DNA from 2 places in the Roseovarius halophilus (ex Wu et al. 2025) genome. Region 1 is predicted to be linked to the other one. Evidence: riboswitches for the same ligand, from Rfam matches in the RefSeq annotation. Region 1 holds a riboswitch; the other holds the start of a gene.
What was found. A riboswitch is a leader RNA that binds a small molecule or an ion and turns the genes downstream of it on or off. The one in region 1 is predicted to bind glycine.

Region 1 (8,912 bases):
CAAGGCCTCGTCCGCCGAACGCGACCTGCAAAAGGACAAGGTCGCGCAGGTGCGCGCCCGGCTCGACGAGATCGGCATCCCGCACATCCCGAACCCCGGGCATATCATTCCCGTGATGGTGGGCGATCCGGTCAAGTGCAAGTTCATCAGTGACACGCTGATGGACCGGTTCGGCATCTACATCCAGCCGATCAACTATCCCACCGTACCCAAGGGCACCGAGCGGCTGCGCATCACTCCCGGGCCGGTCCACGCGCAAGCCGATATCGAGCGGCTGGTCGGGGCGCTCTGCGATCTCTGGACCCAGTGCCAGCTGGCCCGTCAGCCACTCGCGGCGCAGTAGCGCGGAACAAATTTCCAGAAATTTGTTCGCGGGGCCGGGAAACCGGCCCCGCCGCCCGCCCGGTCATCAGGCCGCGACGAAGCGATAGGCATTGCCCGACGTCTCGGCGCGGCCGATCCCCGGATAGGGCAGGTGGAACCCGACGACCGCCATCTGCGCGCTGGCCAGCTGGTCCAGCAGGGCCGTGCGGGTCTGCACGCCCAACCCCGGGTCCTGGTCGGACCCGGACGGCCACTCGGGCCGTGCAAAGGCGACGTGGTCGTTGCCGATGCAATCGCCCAGCACCATGATGCTTTCACTGCCGCCGCGCAGCTCGAAGGCCATGTGGCCCGGCGTGTGCCCGAAAGTGGCGCGGGCGGCGACCCCGGGCAGGATTTCCGCGCCGTCCTCGAAGACCGTCAGCCGATCCTCCAGTTCGCCAAGGTAGCGGATCGCGCCGGCCGCGAAGGCGAGACGCGCCTCGCCGATGGTGTCGGGCGTGGCCGGGTCCAGCCAGTAGTCGCGCTCGACACGGCCGATCATGTACTCCGCCTGAGGAAAGACCAGATCGCCGAAATCGTCCTGCAGCCCCCAGAGGTGATCGGGATGGGCATGGGTAAAGACCACGTGGGTGACATCCGCGGGCGCGACGCCGATCGCGTCCAGCGCCTGCCAGAGCTTGCCCGCCGAGGGCATGAAGTTCGGCCCGGCGCCCACGTCGAAGATCACCGTGTTGGTGCCGTCGCGCATCAGCGTGATGTTGCAGTCCGGTGTCAGCTCGTTGCTGGTGATGCCGTGGCGCTCGAGGATGGCGGTGACCTCGTCCTGCGGCAACCCGCCGAACTGGAAGTCGCGCGGCAGCACCAGGTTGCCGTCGCTGAGCGTGTCGATGCGGATATCGCCCAGGGTGACCTGCGCATGGGTCCAGCGGGGCAGGGCGGCGGCGCCAAGGGCGGCGCTGCCGGTCAAAAGCAGGGTGCGGCGGTCGATGTGCATGGTGTCCTCCCGGTTTTCATATTCAATTTTCTCTATGTTAAAGCATGCTGCGCGTCACGGCAAAGCCAAACCTTTGCGTGACGCACCGGGGTGGGGGCTTGTGATCGGGGGGTGGTCGCGCTAGTGTTTCCATGCGTGACGGGAGAACTGGCATTGCCAGTGCCGAAGGAGCAACCGCCCCGGTAAACCGTCAGGCTTCAGGACCGCCGCGCTATAGGACTCTGGAGAGTGGTGCCACATGCACCCGCCGAAGGGATAGCGATCTCAGGCAAACGGACAGAGGGGGCATTGACGCGGGCCGCGCCCGCACCCAATGCCCGGGGGCCTGCCCCCGGCCCAACGGACCGGAGGCGGCATGGCCGACCTGAAACGAACACCGCTTTACGAGCTGCACGCCGGGCTTGGCGCGAAATTCGTCCCCTTCGCTGGCTACGAGATGCCTGTTCAGTACGCCCCCGGCGTCATGAAGGAACATCTCTGGACGCGCGAGAACTGATAGTGCCCCGTGGCGTGGTGTAAGAACGCCGACCTTCGGAAAGGTCCAGATCTGATCAGGTCGCCACGGCGGGCAACCTGATGTTGGGATTTTCGTTCACGCGCGCGAGGGTTTCAAGGCTCATGTATCGGCGCGCGACCGTCCATTCGTCGTTGGTCTCGAGCATGATTGCCCCGACGAGCCGGATGATGGCGTCGTCGTTCGGGAAGATGCCAACGACGTCGGTGCGCCGCTTGATCTCGCGGTTCACCCTGTCCAGCGGGTTCGTCGACGCGATCTGGGTCCAATGCTCGCGCGGGAAGTCCATGTAGGCGAGAACGTCGTCGCGCGAGGCGTCCATGAAGGTGCCGAGCTTGTCCTGCTTTTCACGGAGTGCATCCGCGACAGTGTCCCACTGGGCTTCCGCGTCGGCCTTGCTTTCCTGGGCAAAAATCGTCTTGAGCATCGCGGCCACCGTGGTGCGTTGCTTGGCCGGGGCATGGGCCAGGGCGTTGCGCATCCAGTGAACCCGACAGCGCTGGTGGGTAGCACTGAAGACCCGGCGCGCCGCCGCCCGCAGCCCCTTGTGGTCGTCAGCGATCACAAGCTTCACGCCGCGCAGGCCGCGGTCGGCCAGAGACCGCAGGAAGTCGGTCCAGAACGGTAAGCGGGACCAGAAAACGATCCGGGGGATCGTTTTCCCCGCGCACGCCTCGGATGGGCCGGTGGCGACACCCAGAACCTCGCGCTTGCCGTCCTCGTTGACCGCCACGGCCACTATCACGGCACGGCTGATGATGCGCCCGCCCTCGCGGACCTTCAAGTAGGTCGCATCAAGCCAGAGATAGGGCCAGGCCCCCTCCAGGGGCCGCGACAAAAACGTGTTCACGCGCTCGTCGATCTCGGCACAGAGCCGGCTAACCTGGCTCTTCGACATGCCGCCCGCACCCATGGCCTTGACCAGATCGTCCACCGAGCGGGTGGAAATCCCCTGAACGTAGGCTTCCTGTATCACAGCCACGAGGGCCTTCTCGGCCGTGCGCCGGGGCTCGAGGAAACTAGGAAGGTAGCTGCCCTTGCGCAGCTTCGGGATCTCCAGCGGGATGCGACCCCCCGGGTGTCCCAATCGCGGTCGCGGTATCCGTTTCGCTGAACTTCCCGAAGGGGCGAACGCGCACCCTTGGCCGCGCCGGTCTGCGTCTCCACCTCGGCTTCCATGATCCGGCTGGCCGCAAAGGCCAGCATTTCACGCACAAGATCGCCATCGGCCTGCTGTTCAACCAGATCAAGCAGTGCCATTCTCTCATCGGTCATCGTCATCTCCGTCTTTGGTTTCGAGTTTTGCAACCCAAACCTTTGCCGAAGATCGACGGTGGCCGCCAGCGTCACCACCGGCCGCGCGCTGCGCTACGCCGAGGGCTCCGCGCGCGGCCTCTTACACCAATCGTTGGGACACTATCGGTGGCGGAATTGCCTGCGTGGTCCAGCAACACCCACATCAGCGGCACTCGAAACCGTCACGTGACAATGGCCAGAACCAGCACGTTCACATCGCGCGATCCCAGTTTCCAGTTGGTACGGTCGAGCGCGAGGAGCTTAGGCGCTTGAGGTTCAGCATTCGCACGACCAGCCGCGCGGCGATGTCGCTGTCCAGCTGCACGAACTGGAAGAAGCGCTGCAGACGACGGTAATTCGATCCATGCTGCGCGTCGCCCGGAAACTGGCTGGCCAGATGCGAAAGGTTCACCGTGCGCCCGTTCGCAAGCCCGACCAGCAGCACGGCCAGCGTTTCCAGCCGCGTCTTGCTCAGATCGAAATGCGGGCTATCTTTTCCATCAGAGGGGCGATAAGGGACATGAGCATCGTGAAGATCCTTGTGGTAGAGAATCTTCAAAATCGAGTCCAAATCGCCCCTCAAAGCAACAGCGTCGTGTACCGTGGAGCAAGACCGGGAAAATGTATCCGGAAGCGCAGCACATCTTTCTGGATGGAATAACCATGCGTAATTGGCTTACACATCCTCTTTGCGCTGCAATCCTGTCGGGAATGGTCGCACTTATCACACTCGCAAATCCCGGTCCGGCGGTGGCGGATGGCGCGTTTGCACAGTTCGACTATGCCCCTAAGGCATCGAGCTTGACCGGCACCATTGGCGCGACCTTGTCACCGCCACCATTGGCTGGTAGGATTTCGAGGAGGGACATGCCACGACGCTTTGGGGTAATTACGGCGTGCCGTTGGGACCCGGAGCATGGCTGCGCGTGGGACCATCGCTGCGTATCGACAACACCAGGGATGTCGATTTGGGGGCCAAGATCGGTGTCGAACGGTTCTTGATGAACGAGTGGGCCACGCTGTTTCTGCTAGGGGAATTCAACACGACCGCGCGCGAGTATCTCCTGCTGGCGCAGGTCGGGCATCGCGCCACGGGAATCGCGGCCGAGGTCTCGCTCCAAGGCAACAATGACGCGTTTCGCGAGGAATCGCTCGCGCTCAGCTACCAGCTGCGCGAGACCCCCGTGCGGCTGCGGCTGGGATATCGCTTCAACGCCGAAAAGATCTTCGTCGGATTCTCGGTCAACACGTTCTGAAGGGTGATCACATCCTGTCGCGCAGAAAGCCCCCTATCCGGCCGCACGGGCCGCGTGAGAGGGGGCCATAGTCGCGAAACTTTCCATAGCTGGAGGCGGACATGAAATACACACGTCTGATTATCGGGGTCGCGATCATCATCGTCGCCGGCTGGATCATCATTGGCGAGCAGATCACCGGGGCGAGCGCCAACGCCGTGGTCAACGCCCCGCTCAGCACCGTGCGCGCGCCGATCGCGGGCCAGTTGAGCCTGCCCGATCGCGGTCTGGGCGCACCGGTTTCTGATGGCAAGGAAATTGCGACCGTCACCGATGCGCGCGTGGACCGCGTGCGGCTCGACGATCTGCTGATTGAGCGCGCGTTTGCAGATGCCGAGCAGATGCGTCTCGAGAGCCAGATCGAGGAGACCGAAGTGGTGATGCAGCGGCTTGTAGCGCGCTCCGAGCACTTCACGGCGGCGCGGATCGACGAGCTTGAAACCCGGCTGTCGCATGCGCGCGCCCGTCTCGACCTGCTGCAGGCCGGGCTTGAAGGCGACGCCATGATCGACGGGTTGCTCGAGGACGGCCAGCTTCAGGATCTGGGCGATCCGCGCGTGCCGGGGAGCGCGCTTGAATATGCGCTCGAGCGTGTCGCCGTGCTCGAGATCGAGCTGGCGACGACACAGGATGGCGTGTTCCTGGGCGACGGCTACAACGACGCGCCCAATGCCGAGCAACGCCGCGTCGAGCTTGAAACGATGCAGGGCAATCAGGTCGCCAGGCTTACCGAGGCGAAGGCACGGCTCCAGGCCATCGACGACCGGATCGACCGAGAGCGGCTGCGCGTCAACCGTGCCGGGGTCGCGTCATTGCCCGCGCCCGTGGACGGGCAGGTCTGGGAGGTGCTGGCCTCTGATGGCGAGCACGTGCAGCGCGGTGATGCCCTCGTGCGGCTCCTCGATTGCCGCGACACGATGGTGACGCTGTCGGTTACAGAAAGCGTCTACAACGATCTGAGGGTCGGCGACGAGGCGCGGTTCCGCCTTTCGGGCGGTGGCGAGGCGCATCCCGGCACTGTGTTGCGACTTGCGGGGTCGGGGGCCGGAACGTTTTATCGCAACCTCGCCGTCTCGCCGAGCCAGCTTCACCTCGAAGGCTACAATGTCACAATTCTTGTGCCGGCGTTGCGCGAGGACGCGGATGCGCATTGCGCGGTAGGCCGGACCGGCCAAGCCTTTTTCGAACGTCGCCCGCTCGACTGGCTGCGCGGCTTGTGGAACTGAGCCCGCATCGATGACGTTCTTCCCGTATTTGACCGCGTTCGACGTGAGCCTTGCGCATCTTGCGCTGGTCGCAGGTGCGGCGCTTATCCTGCCGTTCGTCATCGACCGCGAGACGTCTTTGCACCGGGTGGCGCTGTTCGTGGTGGCATGGGGGCTGGCGATCAGGTACGCGCACTGGCGCGCGACCGAAACGCTCGCGCCGCTCGGGCTGACCTGGGACTGGGCCGCAAGCTGGTCATTTTTCGCGTTCGAGATGCTGGCGCTTATCTCGTCGCTGAGCGCCTTCGTCATTATGTCCCGGGTGCGGGTGCGCCATACCGAGGCGGACGAGAACGCCGAATGGTGGGCGCCCGATCCGCCGCCTCGTGTCGCGGTGCTGATCGCGACCTATAACGAGGATCAAGAGACGCTCGAGCGTACGATCATCGGCACGCAGGTCCTCGATCATGACCGCCTCGACATGCTGGTCCTCGATGACGGGCGGCGCGACTGGCTGGCAGAGCTATGCGCCGCGCGCGGTGTGCGTCACGTCACCCGTCCCGACAATCTTGGCGCCAAGGCCGGGAACATCAATCACGCCTTGCACTTGCTCGAGGCCGAGGGCCCACCCGATTTCATCGCGGTTCTCGATGCCGATTTCGTTCCGCACCGGCAGTTCCTCACCCGCACGCTGGCGCTTTTTCACGCGCCGGACGTAGGGCTAGTGCAGACGCCGCAGCACTTCTTCAACGCCGATCCGATCCAGCACAATCTCGGGCTGTCGCGATCCTATCCCGACGAGCAGCGGTTCTTCTTCGATCACATGCAGCCCGCCCGCGATGGTTGGGGCACCGCGTTCTGCTGCGGCACCTCGTCGGTGATCCGGTGGCCGGCCGTTGCGGATGTCGGCGGCTTTCCGACGGAAAGCATCACCGAGGATTTCATGCTGACCCTCACCTTGCAGGACAAGGGCTGGCGCACTGTCTACCTGGACGAGCCGCTGACCGAAGGGCTCGCGCCGGAGGGGCTGAAGGAATACGTCGCGCAGCGCGCGCGCTGGTGCCTGGGGCTGATGCAGATTGCGCGCTCGCGGCATGGACCATTGGGCGACACCGCCCTTCGGCTCCGCGATCGTTGGAGTGTCACGGATTCGGTCTTCTACTGGTTGACAAGCTTTGCGTTCCGCCTTGCCGCCGTGGTCTATCCACTGCTTTACTGGTTCTTCAACATCACCGTTGTCGATGCCGAGGTTCCCGACGTTATCAGTTATTTCGGGGTCTACTTCCTGTGGATCCTGACCGTGCTGAACCTGCTATCGCGCGGTATGGTGGTACCCATACTCAATGAAGTCAGCCAGCTTGTTGCCGCGATCCCGGTCACCCGCGCCGCCGTGGTGGGGCTCTTGCGCCCCAAGGGTCATCCGTTTTCGGTGACCGCCAAGGGCGGCGATCGTAGCCGCATCATCGTGCAATGGCGTCTGATGATGCCGTTCGCGGTGCTGCTGGTGCTGACCCTCGCCGGGCTTTTGATCGGTATCGTTTCGGACCGGTTCGCGTACCACGATACGGGCGACGGCAAGGCGGTGATCCTGTTTTGGACGCTTTACAATCTCGTGGTCCTGTCGGTCACGGTGCTGGCCTGCGTGGAGCTGCCCCGCCGCGAGCGCCACGTCGCGGATGCGCCTGAGCGGGCCATATTCGCACCAGAGGGCGGGCCGCCGCGCCGGGTCTGGCTTGCCAGCCTGACGCGCGATGTGGTGCGCATTCGCGGCGTTCCGATGGAGCCTGGCACGCGCGGCATCATGCAGATCCGCGATGTGGGCGACGTGCCAGTGACCGTGTTCTCGCGCGAGGACGATGGCGCGCGTCTGCATCTCTTCCCCGAGCCGACCGAGCATGACGCGCTTTTGCGGCGTTTCTACACCCAGGGCGACGCACCTAGCATCCGGGCGGCGCATTTTTTCAGCATCTTGCACGATGCCGCGTGGCGGTTGTCTTTTCGGCGCCGCGGTGAGTGAAGGTTATTTCTCGAACCGCGATTGCAGACGCATGAGTGCCGCCGACAGGCGTCTCGCCTCGGCAGTGCAACGGCTTTCATAGGGATAGACCTCGGCCCCGTCGGCGATGTCTTCGGCAGTTTGCGCGAGCATTCTGAACGGCACGAGGAACAGCTTGGAGAAGGTCACCGCGAGCAGTAACACGAGCCCGGTGCCGACGGCGAGCCCGGTCGAGACGATTCCGGCGACCACGGTGCGGCCGCCGGTCACGGCGCCTGTCCCGATGCGCCCCATCATGCGCCACCCCAAAGACGGCATCTCACCACTGACGACCTGCGGGATCGTGGCGGTGTAATACTGCTTCCCATCGGGCCATGTTTTGGCCCCGGTCGCGGCCCGCATGCTGGGCAGGTTCAGACGCTCTGCGTCGGTGCCGTCGGTCGCGATGATGATTTCCCCGTCGCCGCTGATGAGATAGAGTTCCATCTCCAGCGCGTCAGCGCTTTCGCGGAGGAACCGCTTGGCCCAGGCGAAACCGATGCGGAACCCGATCACCCCCAACGGATCGCCGTTGTGATCGGTTACCGGACGGGCGAGGTCGATGAACCTGATCGGCTCGGCCTCGGTCGCGCCTAGCAACTCGCTGAGCAGCACTGCGCCATGCACGTCCCCGGCGAAATCGCTTTCGAGACCGCGCTGAAACCACGGTTGCGCGCCGAAATTGGCCCCCTTGCGCATCCCGTTCGAGGCCGCAAGAACTGTGCCGTCGAGGCCTGTAAACCCCGCCCACGAGACCCGGTCCCCGGTCGCGGCATCCAGCATCGGTCGCAGGTTCTCAAGCCCTGTCGTGGTCATCCGCTCGCCGATATGGTCGAGGCTAAGCCAATCGGCGCCGAGCGCGCGACCGAAGTCATGTGCCGCGGCGCGGGTGCGCACACCGACCGCGGTTTCGAGCGCGTCGACCTCGTATGTTCGCGTCCGGTCGAGGACCAGCCAGGTCATGAGCATGGCAAAAAGCGCGATCCCAACAGCGATGAAGCTGAAGAAGGCGCGGGTCAGGGTCAGCGATTGAAGGAGCATTGGTTTCCTTGCAAATTTACCGGATCCTTGCATTGTGCTGGATATTTCACATGATTAGTCTCACAAGTTAGTGCAAGACGTCTGTAGGTCGAGATCCGAACGCATACATGGGGGGATATGGAGATGCGCCGGCGGGCATGTCTGGCTCTGATGACAGGTGCCGTGGCAAGTCCCGTCAGCGCGATGTCCTTTGGCATGTCGGAAAGCT
Region 2 (8,912 bases), on a different contig from region 1:
CTTCGTCGCGGGGCTGGTGGTCTCGATCGCGCTGCTGATGCAGTACATGGCCTCGGGCTTTGCCTGGACGCAGAACCGCCAGCGGATCAAGTATCACACCATGATCGGCTGGGGCGTGCTGATCGCCGGGTTGACCGGTGCGGGGGCCTGGCTGGCGGGCAAGCCCTTCCTGACCAGCGCCTTCGGCTATGTCCACTGGCCCCCCATCGAGGAGTTCGAGCTGGCCACGGCCATGGCCTTCGACCTGGGCGTCTTCCTGACCGTGCTGGGGGCGGTGATGCTGATGCTCTACAGCCTGTCGCGGCTGGCCCGCCACGCCGGCGAGACCGTCAACCTGGAGCCGATGGATTACGACCCAGTCGTGCGCGCCGACACGCGCGAGGAGGAGGCCTGACATGGAAATGATCGTCGCCAGCGCCGTGGGCGTGCTGACATCTGCCGGGGTTTACCTGGTGCTGCGCCTGCGCGCCTTCCCGGTGATCCTGGGGCTGGCGCTGCTGTCCTACGCGGTCAACGTGTTCCTGTTTGCTGCGGGCAAGCTGACCACCGATATGCCGCCGATCCTGTCACCCTACGGTGCCGCCAGCTATACCGACCCACTGCCACAGGCGCTGGTGCTGACGGCCATCGTGATTTCCTTCGGGATGACCGCGGTGCTCGTCATGGTGACGCTCGGGGCCTTCCTGGAATCCGACAGCGACCGGATCGACCTGGGCCGGTCCGAGAATGCCCCGATGCCCGGCGACGACGGCGGAGAGGACGCGAAATGAGCCACTGGATCATCGCGCCGGTCATCCTGCCGGCGCTTCTCGCCCCCATCATCGGCTTTGTCATGCGCCACGACATCCGCCTGGCGCGGGTCTTTTCGCTGGCCGGAACGCTGGCCGTGCTGACCATCGCGCTGGGGCTGGTGGTGCAGGCCGCGGGCGGCGACACCGAGGTCTACCGCCTGGGCGACTGGCCCGCGCCCTTCGGGATCGTGCTGGTGCTGGACCGGCTCTCGGCGCTCATGGTGCTCTTGACCGCCGTGCTGGCGCTGATCGTGCTGACCCATGCCACGGCGACGGGCTGGGACGCGCGCGGCCGCCATTTCCACGCCCTGTTCCAGTTCCAGCTCATGGGTATTTGCGGGGCCTTCCTGACCGGCGACATCTTCAACCTGTTCGTCTTCTTCGAGATCCTGCTCATCGCCTCTTACGGACTGATGATCCACGGCGGCGGGCGCGATCGGATGCGCGCGGGCTTGCAGTACGTCGTCATAAACCTGGCGGGTTCGACGCTGTTCCTGTTCGCGCTCGGGGTTGTCTACGCCACCACAGGCACGCTCAACATCGCCGACCTTGCCCAGAAGGTGCCCCAAATCCCCCTGGAGGAGGCCGCGCTGGTCCGCCTGGCCATGATGCTGCTGCTGGTTGTCTTCGCGGTGAAGGCTGCGGTGTTCCCGGTGCAATTCTGGCTGCCGGGGGCCTATTCCAACGCGCCCGCGCCGGTCGCGGCACTGTTCGCCATCATGACCAAGGTCGGCGCCTATTCCATCATCCGCGTGCACACCACCGTCTTTGGCCCCGGCGCCGAGGCGACCGAGGGCCTGGCCGGGGACTGGCTGTTTCCGGCGGCGGTCGTGACGGTGGCCATAGGGGCCGCGGGGGTGCTGGGCGCGCGGCGGTTGCGCCCGCTGATCGCCTTTTCGGTGCTGGGGTCCATGGGCACGCTGATGCTGGCGGTCGCGGCCTTCGTCCCCGCGGCGCTGACAGCGGGGCTCTATTACCTGGTGCATTCGACCTTTGCCGCCGCCGCGCTGTTCCTGGTGGCCGACCTCGTGATGGCGCAACGCGGCGGCAATGACACCCTGGCGACCCGTCCGGCGATCGCACAAAACGGGCTGATGGCCGCGCTCTTCTTCGCCGCCGCCGTCGCAATGGCGGGGATGCCCCCCTTGTCGGGCTTTCTGGGCAAGCTGCTGGTCCTGGACGCGCTGCGCGCGCCCGGCGTGATCGGCTGGGCCTGGGCGGCGATCCTGGTGGGGTCATTGGTGACAATCGTGGGCTTTGCCCGCGCGGGCAGCGCCCTGTTCTGGAAATCCACGGCCCTGGCCGCGCCCGGCGACGGCCCAGACGCGCCCGCGCCGAGGCCGGCAGGGCCCCTGCAGGTGGCTCCGGTCGTCGTCACTGTCGGCCTACTCGGGGCGCTGGCGGTCTTTGCTGGGCCGCTGGCCGGCTACCTCGAGGCCACAAGCGGCCAGATCTTCGACCGGGCGGGCTATGTCGGCGCCGTGCTGAGCACACGCGGAGGGTCCTGATCCATGGTGTCGCGTCTTCTTCCGCATCCACTGCTGAGCCTCACGCTGGTCCTCGTCTGGCTGGGCCTGGTCAACACCGTGACCCTGGGCAACCTGATCCTGGGCAGCATCTTCGGATTGGTCGTGCCGCTGCTGACCTCGCCCTACTGGCCCGACCGGCCCCGAATCCGCCGGCCCCTCCGTGTCATGGAGTACGTCCTTGTCGTGCTCTGGGACATCGTGGTCGCCAACATCCAGGTGGCCCTGATCATCCTGTTCAAGCGCAACGACGCCATCACGTCACGCTGGATCACCGTGCCGCTGCAACTGACCTCGGCCGAGGCGATCACTGTGCTGGCCGGGACCATCACCATGACGCCGGGCACCGTATCGGCCTCGCTGTCGGCCGATGCCGGGGCGATCCTCGTCCACTGCCTGCACACCGATGACCCGGACGCCGTGCGCGACCAGATCAAGCTTCGCTACGAACGCCGCCTGATGGAGATTTTCCAATGATGACCGCCGCGCTTGTCTTTGCCTTCGGAAGTTTCGGCCTGGGCCTGCTGTTCAACCTCTGGCGCATCAGCACCGGTCCCGATGCCGCCGATCGCATCCTCGCGCTGGACACCATGGTCATCAATGCCATCGCGCTGCTGATCCTTTACGGCATCTACCGCGGCACGGCCATGTATTACGAGGCCGCGATGCTGGTCGCCATGGTCGGCTTCGTGTCTACCGTCGCCTACTGCCGCTTCGTCCTGCGCGGCGACATCATCGAGTGAGGCCCGCATGTCCCTGATCGCCGAAATCACCATCAGTTTCTTCCTGGTCGTCGCCGGCGTCTTCGGGCTGGTCGGCTCTTTCGGCCTTATCAAGCTGCCCGACAGCATGCAGCGACTGCACGCGCCGACCAAGGCGACGACGCTCGGAGTGGGCGGCGTGCTGATCGCCTCGATGCTCTATTTCCTGCTGGTCAAGGAAACGCTGTCGTTCCACGAATTGCTGATCACGCTTTTTTTGTTCCTGACCGCGCCGATCACGGCAAATTTCATCGCCAAGACCTTCATCACCCGCAACGTGCGGCCCAAGGACCTGCCCGAGACCGGCGATCACTACGGCTGGGCCCCCTACGACGATCCACCGCCGTTGCGGGACGACACGAAAGACTAACCGCGCGCGGAGGCCGGACCGGCCCCCGCGCTGCCATTACTCGGCCGCTTCGCGGTAATCCTCAAGCGGCGGGCAGGTGCAGACAAGGTTGCGGTCGCCGTAGACATTGTCGACCCGGCCCACCGGGGCCCAGTATTTGTCCACACGGAAGCTGCCCGCCGGGAAACATGCGACCTCGCGCGAATAGGGCCGGTCCCAGTCCTCCTTGACCATGTCCTGCATGGTGTGCGGCGCATGCTTGAGGGGATTGTTGTCCTGCGGCCAGTCACCCGCAGCGACCTTGCGGATTTCCTCGCGGATGCCCAGCATGGCGTCGCAGAAGCGGTCAAGCTCGGCCTTGGTCTCGCTCTCGGTGGGCTCGACCATGAGCGTTCCGGCCACCGGCCAGGACATGGTCGGCGCGTGGAACCCGCAATCCATCAGGCGCTTGGCGATGTCATCGACCGTGACGCCGACCTGCGTGAAGGGGCGGGTGTCGATGATGCACTCGTGCGCGACATGGCCCTTATCGCCTGAAAACAGGACGTCGTAGGCGCCTTCCAGCCGCTTGGCGATGTAGTTGGCGTTGAGGATCGCCACCCGGGTCGCCTGGGTCAGCCCCTTGCCGCCCATCATCAGCACATAGGCCCAGGAGATCGGCAGGATCGAAGGCGAGCCAAAAGGTGCCGCCGAGACCGGCCCCTGGCCGTCGCCCGTTGCCGGATGCCCCGGAAGGTAGGGGGCCAGCTGCGCCTTGACCCCGATCGGCCCCATGCCGGGGCCACCCCCGCCGTGCGGGATGCAGAAGGTCTTGTGCAGGTTCAGGTGGCTGACGTCCGCGCCGATCTCGCCCGGTTTGGACAGGCCCACCATGGCATTCAGGTTGGCCCCGTCGAGGTAGACCTGGCCGCCGAAGGCGTGCGTGATCTCGCAGACCTCGCGCACGGTGTCCTCGAAGACGCCATGCGTGCTGGGATAGGTGATCATGCAGGCGGCCAGGGTGTCGCCCGCGGCCTCGGCCTTGGCGCGGAAATCCTCCACGTCGATGTCACCGCGGTCGGTGCAGTTCACCACCACCACGTCCATGCCGCACATGTGCGCGCTGGCCCCGTTGGTGCCGTGGGCATTGACCGGGATCAGGCAGGTCTTGCGCCCGGTGTCGCCGCGGGCGGCATGATAGCCCATGATCGCCAGCAGGCCGGCGTATTCGCCCTGCGCGCCCGCGTTGGGCTGCATCGACATGGCGTCATAGCCGGTGATGGTGCAGAGCTTGTCGGACAGATCCGCGATCAGCTCGGCATAGCCCTGCCACTGGTCGTCGGGCGCGAAGGGATGGATCAGGCTGAACTCGCGCCAGCTGACCGGCATCATCTCGGCGGCCGAATTGAGCTTCATCGTGCAGGAGCCCAGCGGGATCATTGCCCGGTCGAGCGCCAGGTCGCGGTCGGACAGGCGCCGCATGTAGCGCATCATCTCGGTCTCGGCCCGGTTCATGTGGAACACCGGGTGCTCCATGTAGCCGCTGCGGCGGTGCAGCGCCTCGGGCACGCGATATTCCGGTTTCAGGTCCTCGTCCTTGCGATCGATACCGAAGGCGCGCCAGACCTTCTCGATCACGGGCCGCCGCGTCGCCTCGTCCAACGAGATGCCGATGGCCTTGTCACCCACGGCGCGCAGGTTGATGCCCTCGTCCACGGCGGCTGTCATGATCGCCTTCTGCGCGGCGCCGACCTCGACCGTGATCGTGTCGAAGAACGCGCCGGGCTGCACCTGGAAACCCGCTTCTTCGAGACCTCGGGCCAGCCGCACCGTTTTGCGGTGGATGCGCTGCGCGATGGCCTTGAGCCCCTCGGGCCCATGGAAGACCCCGTAGAAAGACGCCATGACCGCCAACAGGGCCTGCGCGGTGCAGACGTTGCTGGTCGCCTTTTCGCGGCGGATATGCTGTTCGCGGGTCTGCAGCGACAGCCGGTAGGCCGTGTTGCCATGGCTGTCGACGCTGACGCCGACAATCCGGCCCGGCATGTGCCGCTTGTAGGCCGTCTTGCAGGCGAAAAAGGCAGCATGCGGCCCGCCCAACCCCATGGGCACGCCAAAGCGCTGGGTGTTGCCTACGGCGATATCCGCGCCCATGGCACCCGGCTCCTTGAGCAGGGTCAGCGCCAGCAGGTCGGCGGCGACGATGCCGATCGCCTTTTGCGCGTGCAACGCCGCGATCTGCGGCGTGACATCGCGCAGGCCCCCGTGGGTGCCCGGATACTGGAAGATCGCCCCGAAGACCGCCGCGGCGTCCATGTCCTCGGGCGCGCCCACGATCACCTCGATGCCCAGCGGCGCGGCGCGGGTCTTCATCACGGCGATGTTCTGGGGATGGCAGTTCTCGTCCACGAAGAATCCGGTGGCCTTCGACTTGGCCACCCGCTGCGCCATGACCATGGCCTCGGCGCAGGCGGTCGCCTCGTCCAGCAGAGAAGCATTGGCGATCTCCAGGCCCGTCAGGTCGGCCACCATGGTCTGAAAGTTCAGAAGCGCTTCGAGGCGGCCTTGCGAAATCTCGGGCTGGTAAGGGGTATAGGCGGTGTACCAGGCGGGATTCTCAAGCACGTTGCGCTGGATCACCGGCGGCGTGACGGTGCCGTGATAGCCCTGCCCGATCAGGCTGGTCAGAACCTTGTTCTTTGCTGCGACCCCGCGCATGTGGTTGAGCAGCTTGCGCTCGCTCATCGGCTTGCCGAAATCCAGCGGCTCGGCCTGGCGGATCGCCTGCGGCACGGTCTCGTCGATCAGCTGGTCGAGGCTGTCCACACCGATCACCTTGAACATCTCGTCCATCTCGGCGGGCGAGGGCCCGATGTGGCGACGGTTGGCGAAGTCATAGGGAAGATAGTCGGTCGGGGTGAAGGGCATCGAACACCTGTTTCCTTGGGTTGAAAGTAACGCGCGGGCGGGGGCGGCGCCCCCTATGCGCCGATGAAGTCCTTGTAGGCGTCGGCATCCATCAGGCTGTCGAGCGCCGACAGGTCCGCCACCTTCATCTTGAAGAACCAGGCCTCGCCCAGCGGGTCGGCGTTGACCAGCTCGGGGGTGTCGGCAAGGGCCTCGTTGATCTCGACGATCTCGCCGTCCAGCGGCGCGAGGATGTCCGAGGCCGCCTTGACGCTCTCGATCACCACGACCTCGTCATCCTTGGCCACCTCGTCGCCCGCCTCGGGCAGTTCGACAAAGACGACGTCGCCCAGCTGGGTCGAGGCGTGCTCGGTGATGCCGACCACCACAAGTTCGCCCTCGACGCGCAGCCATTCATGTTCTTCGGTGAATTTCATGTCTCTCTCCTTCAGGTCTTGTAGCTGGATGGCCGGAACGGCAGTTCACAGGCGGTCACGGGCAGGCGCTTGCCGCGCACCTCGCCCCAGAGCGGGGTGCCCAGGGCGGCATGCGCCGTGCCCACGTAGCCCATGGAAATCGCACATCCGGTCGACGGGCCATGGGCGCCGGAGGTCACTTCGCCCACGGGGCTTGCCGCCTCTTCTTCGGCAAACAGCGGCGTGCCCGCGCGCATCGGCGCGCGGCCCTCGGGGCGCAGGCCGACGCGCAACCGCGCTGGCCCGTCGACCAGATGGTGGCGGATGCGCGCGAAACCGGGGTAATCGCCCGCCTCGCGCCGGGCCTTCTGGATTGCCCAGGTCAGGTTCGCCTCGACCGGTGTGGTGGTCTCGTCCAGGTCGGCGCCATAGAGACACAGCCCGGCCTCCAGCCGCAGGCTGTCGCGGGCGCCAAGGCCCACCGGCGCGACCGCGTCGTCCTCCAGCAGCGCCCGGGCCAGCGCCTCGGCGCTCTCGGAGGGCACGGATATCTCGAAGCCGTCCTCGCCGGTATAGCCCGACCGCGAAATCCACAGGTCGCCGAAATCCGACGCATGGGTCTCGACGTCCATGAACCGCATCTGCAGCACGTCGGGCATAAGCCGCGAGAGCGCCGCCTCGGCCTTTGGGCCTTGCAGCGCCAGCAGCGCGCGGTCGGTGACCTCTTCGACCTGCGTCGTTGCAAGCCCCGCGCGCAGATGGGCGATGTCGGCGGCCTTGCAGGCGGCATTGACCACCGCAAAGAGGTGATCGCCCCGGTTGGCGACCATCAGGTCATCGAGAATCCCGCCCTGGTCATTGGTGAAGAAGGCATAGCGCTGCCGGCCCGGCTTGAGGGTCTGCACCGCCTGGGGCACCAGCCGCTCCAGCTCGGCCGCCGCCTGCGCACCGCGCAGGATCACCTGCCCCATGTGACTGACATCGAAGAGCCCTGCGTTCTCGCGCGTCCAGAGATGTTCCTTCATGACGCCGGGGGCGTACTGAACAGGCATCTCGTAGCCCGCGAAGGGGACGAATTTCGCGCCAAGCCCGGCGTGCAGCTCGTAAAGCGGTGTTCGTTTCAGGTCGGCCATGCCGCCTCCGGTCCGTTGGGCCGGGGGCAGGCCCCCGGGCATTGGGTGCGGGCGCGGCCCGCGTCAATGCCCCCTCTGTCCGTTTGCCTGAGATCGCTATCCCTTCGGCGGGTGCATGTGGCACCACTCTCCAGAGTCCTATAGCGCGGCGGTCCTGAAGCCTGAGAGTTTACCGGGGCGGTTGCTCCTTCGGCACTGGCAATGCCAGTTCTCCCGTCGCGCAACCAAGCTTAGCGCGGGGACTTCCCGATCACAAGTCCCCCGTGGTGCCCGGCCCGCAAGGCTTCGGTGTGTCCCATGGCCCCGCTTGCGCGCCAAGCGGCCCCATGCGTTGGCAGGCCCTTGCGATGCCCGCACCATCTGGGCCTCGCCGCGCCCGAAACTATCGGCCAAGCACCCACGTAACGTCGACAAGGGTCGTGCGACGCGCATTTTCGCGAAAACGCTTCACTGCGCCGCCAGGGGCTGCCGGGCAAGCTGGCATTGGGTCCAGAGGTCGCAAAGCGCGCCCACCAGGCGGTCGATGTCCGCCTCGGAATGCACCGGGCCGGGGGTGATGCGCAGCCGCTCGGCACCCTTGGGCACGGTCGGGTAATTGATCGGCTGGATGTAGATCCCGAAGCGATCCATCAGCATGTCGCTGATGAACTTGCACTTGACCGGGTCGCCCACCATCACGGGGATGATGTGCCCGGGGTTCGGTATATGCGGGATGCCGATCTCGTCGAGCCGCGCGCGCACCTGCGCCACCTTGTCCTTTTGCAGGGCGCGTTCGGCCCCAGATGCCTTGAGGTGCCGGATCGAGACGCAGGCCCCCGCGGCCACCGCCGGCGGCAGGGCCGTGGTGAAGATGAAGCCGCTGGAGAAGGACCGCACGAAATCCACGAGGTCTGCCGAGGCAGCGATATAGCCGCCCACCACGCCGAAGGCCTTGCCCAGCGTGCCCTCGATGATGCTCACACGGTCCATCAGCCCCTCGCGCTCGGCGATGCCGCCGCCGCGCGGGCCGTACATGCCCACGGCATGGACCTCGTCGAGATAGGTCATGGC

Region 2: it holds a riboswitch for glycine, as region 1 does, so the genes downstream of both, gcvT (glycine cleavage system aminomethyltransferase GcvT) here and gcvT (glycine cleavage system aminomethyltransferase GcvT) in region 1, are expected to answer to the same signal.

The regions. Positions count from the first base shown of each region.
Region 1 is NZ_JBKOTX010000191.1:1,202-10,113, reverse strand. It holds partial or broken gene ACH107_RS26040 (aminotransferase class I/II-fold pyridoxal phosphate-dependent enzyme) at 1-343, shown strand, start outside; gene ACH107_RS26035 (MBL fold metallo-hydrolase) at 410-1,318, opposite strand; glycine riboswitch at 1,530-1,608, shown strand; partial or broken gene gcvT (glycine cleavage system aminomethyltransferase GcvT) at 1,674-1,805, shown strand; partial or broken gene ACH107_RS26025 (IS256 family transposase) at 1,870-3,107, opposite strand; gene ACH107_RS26020 (hypothetical protein) at 3,340-3,687, opposite strand; gene ACH107_RS26015 (hypothetical protein) at 4,055-4,384, shown strand; gene ACH107_RS26010 (HlyD family efflux transporter periplasmic adaptor subunit) at 4,486-5,649, shown strand; gene ACH107_RS26005 (glycosyltransferase) at 5,660-7,645, shown strand; gene ACH107_RS26000 (cache domain-containing protein) at 7,649-8,704, opposite strand; gene ACH107_RS25995 (glycosyl hydrolase family 8) at 8,822-8,912, shown strand, end outside.
Region 2 is NZ_JBKOTX010000008.1:14-8,925, reverse strand. It holds gene ACH107_RS02680 (monovalent cation/H+ antiporter subunit A) at 1-394, shown strand, start outside; gene ACH107_RS02675 (Na+/H+ antiporter subunit C) at 396-770, shown strand; gene ACH107_RS02670 (monovalent cation/H+ antiporter subunit D) at 767-2,299, shown strand; gene ACH107_RS02665 (Na+/H+ antiporter subunit E) at 2,303-2,794, shown strand; gene ACH107_RS02660 (K+/H+ antiporter subunit F) at 2,791-3,060, shown strand; gene ACH107_RS02655 (Na+/H+ antiporter subunit G) at 3,068-3,448, shown strand; gene gcvP (aminomethyl-transferring glycine dehydrogenase) at 3,485-6,334, opposite strand; gene gcvH (glycine cleavage system protein GcvH) at 6,388-6,750, opposite strand; gene gcvT (glycine cleavage system aminomethyltransferase GcvT) at 6,762-7,862, opposite strand; glycine riboswitch at 8,002-8,088, opposite strand; partial or broken gene ACH107_RS02635 (aminotransferase class I/II-fold pyridoxal phosphate-dependent enzyme) at 8,310-8,912, opposite strand, start outside.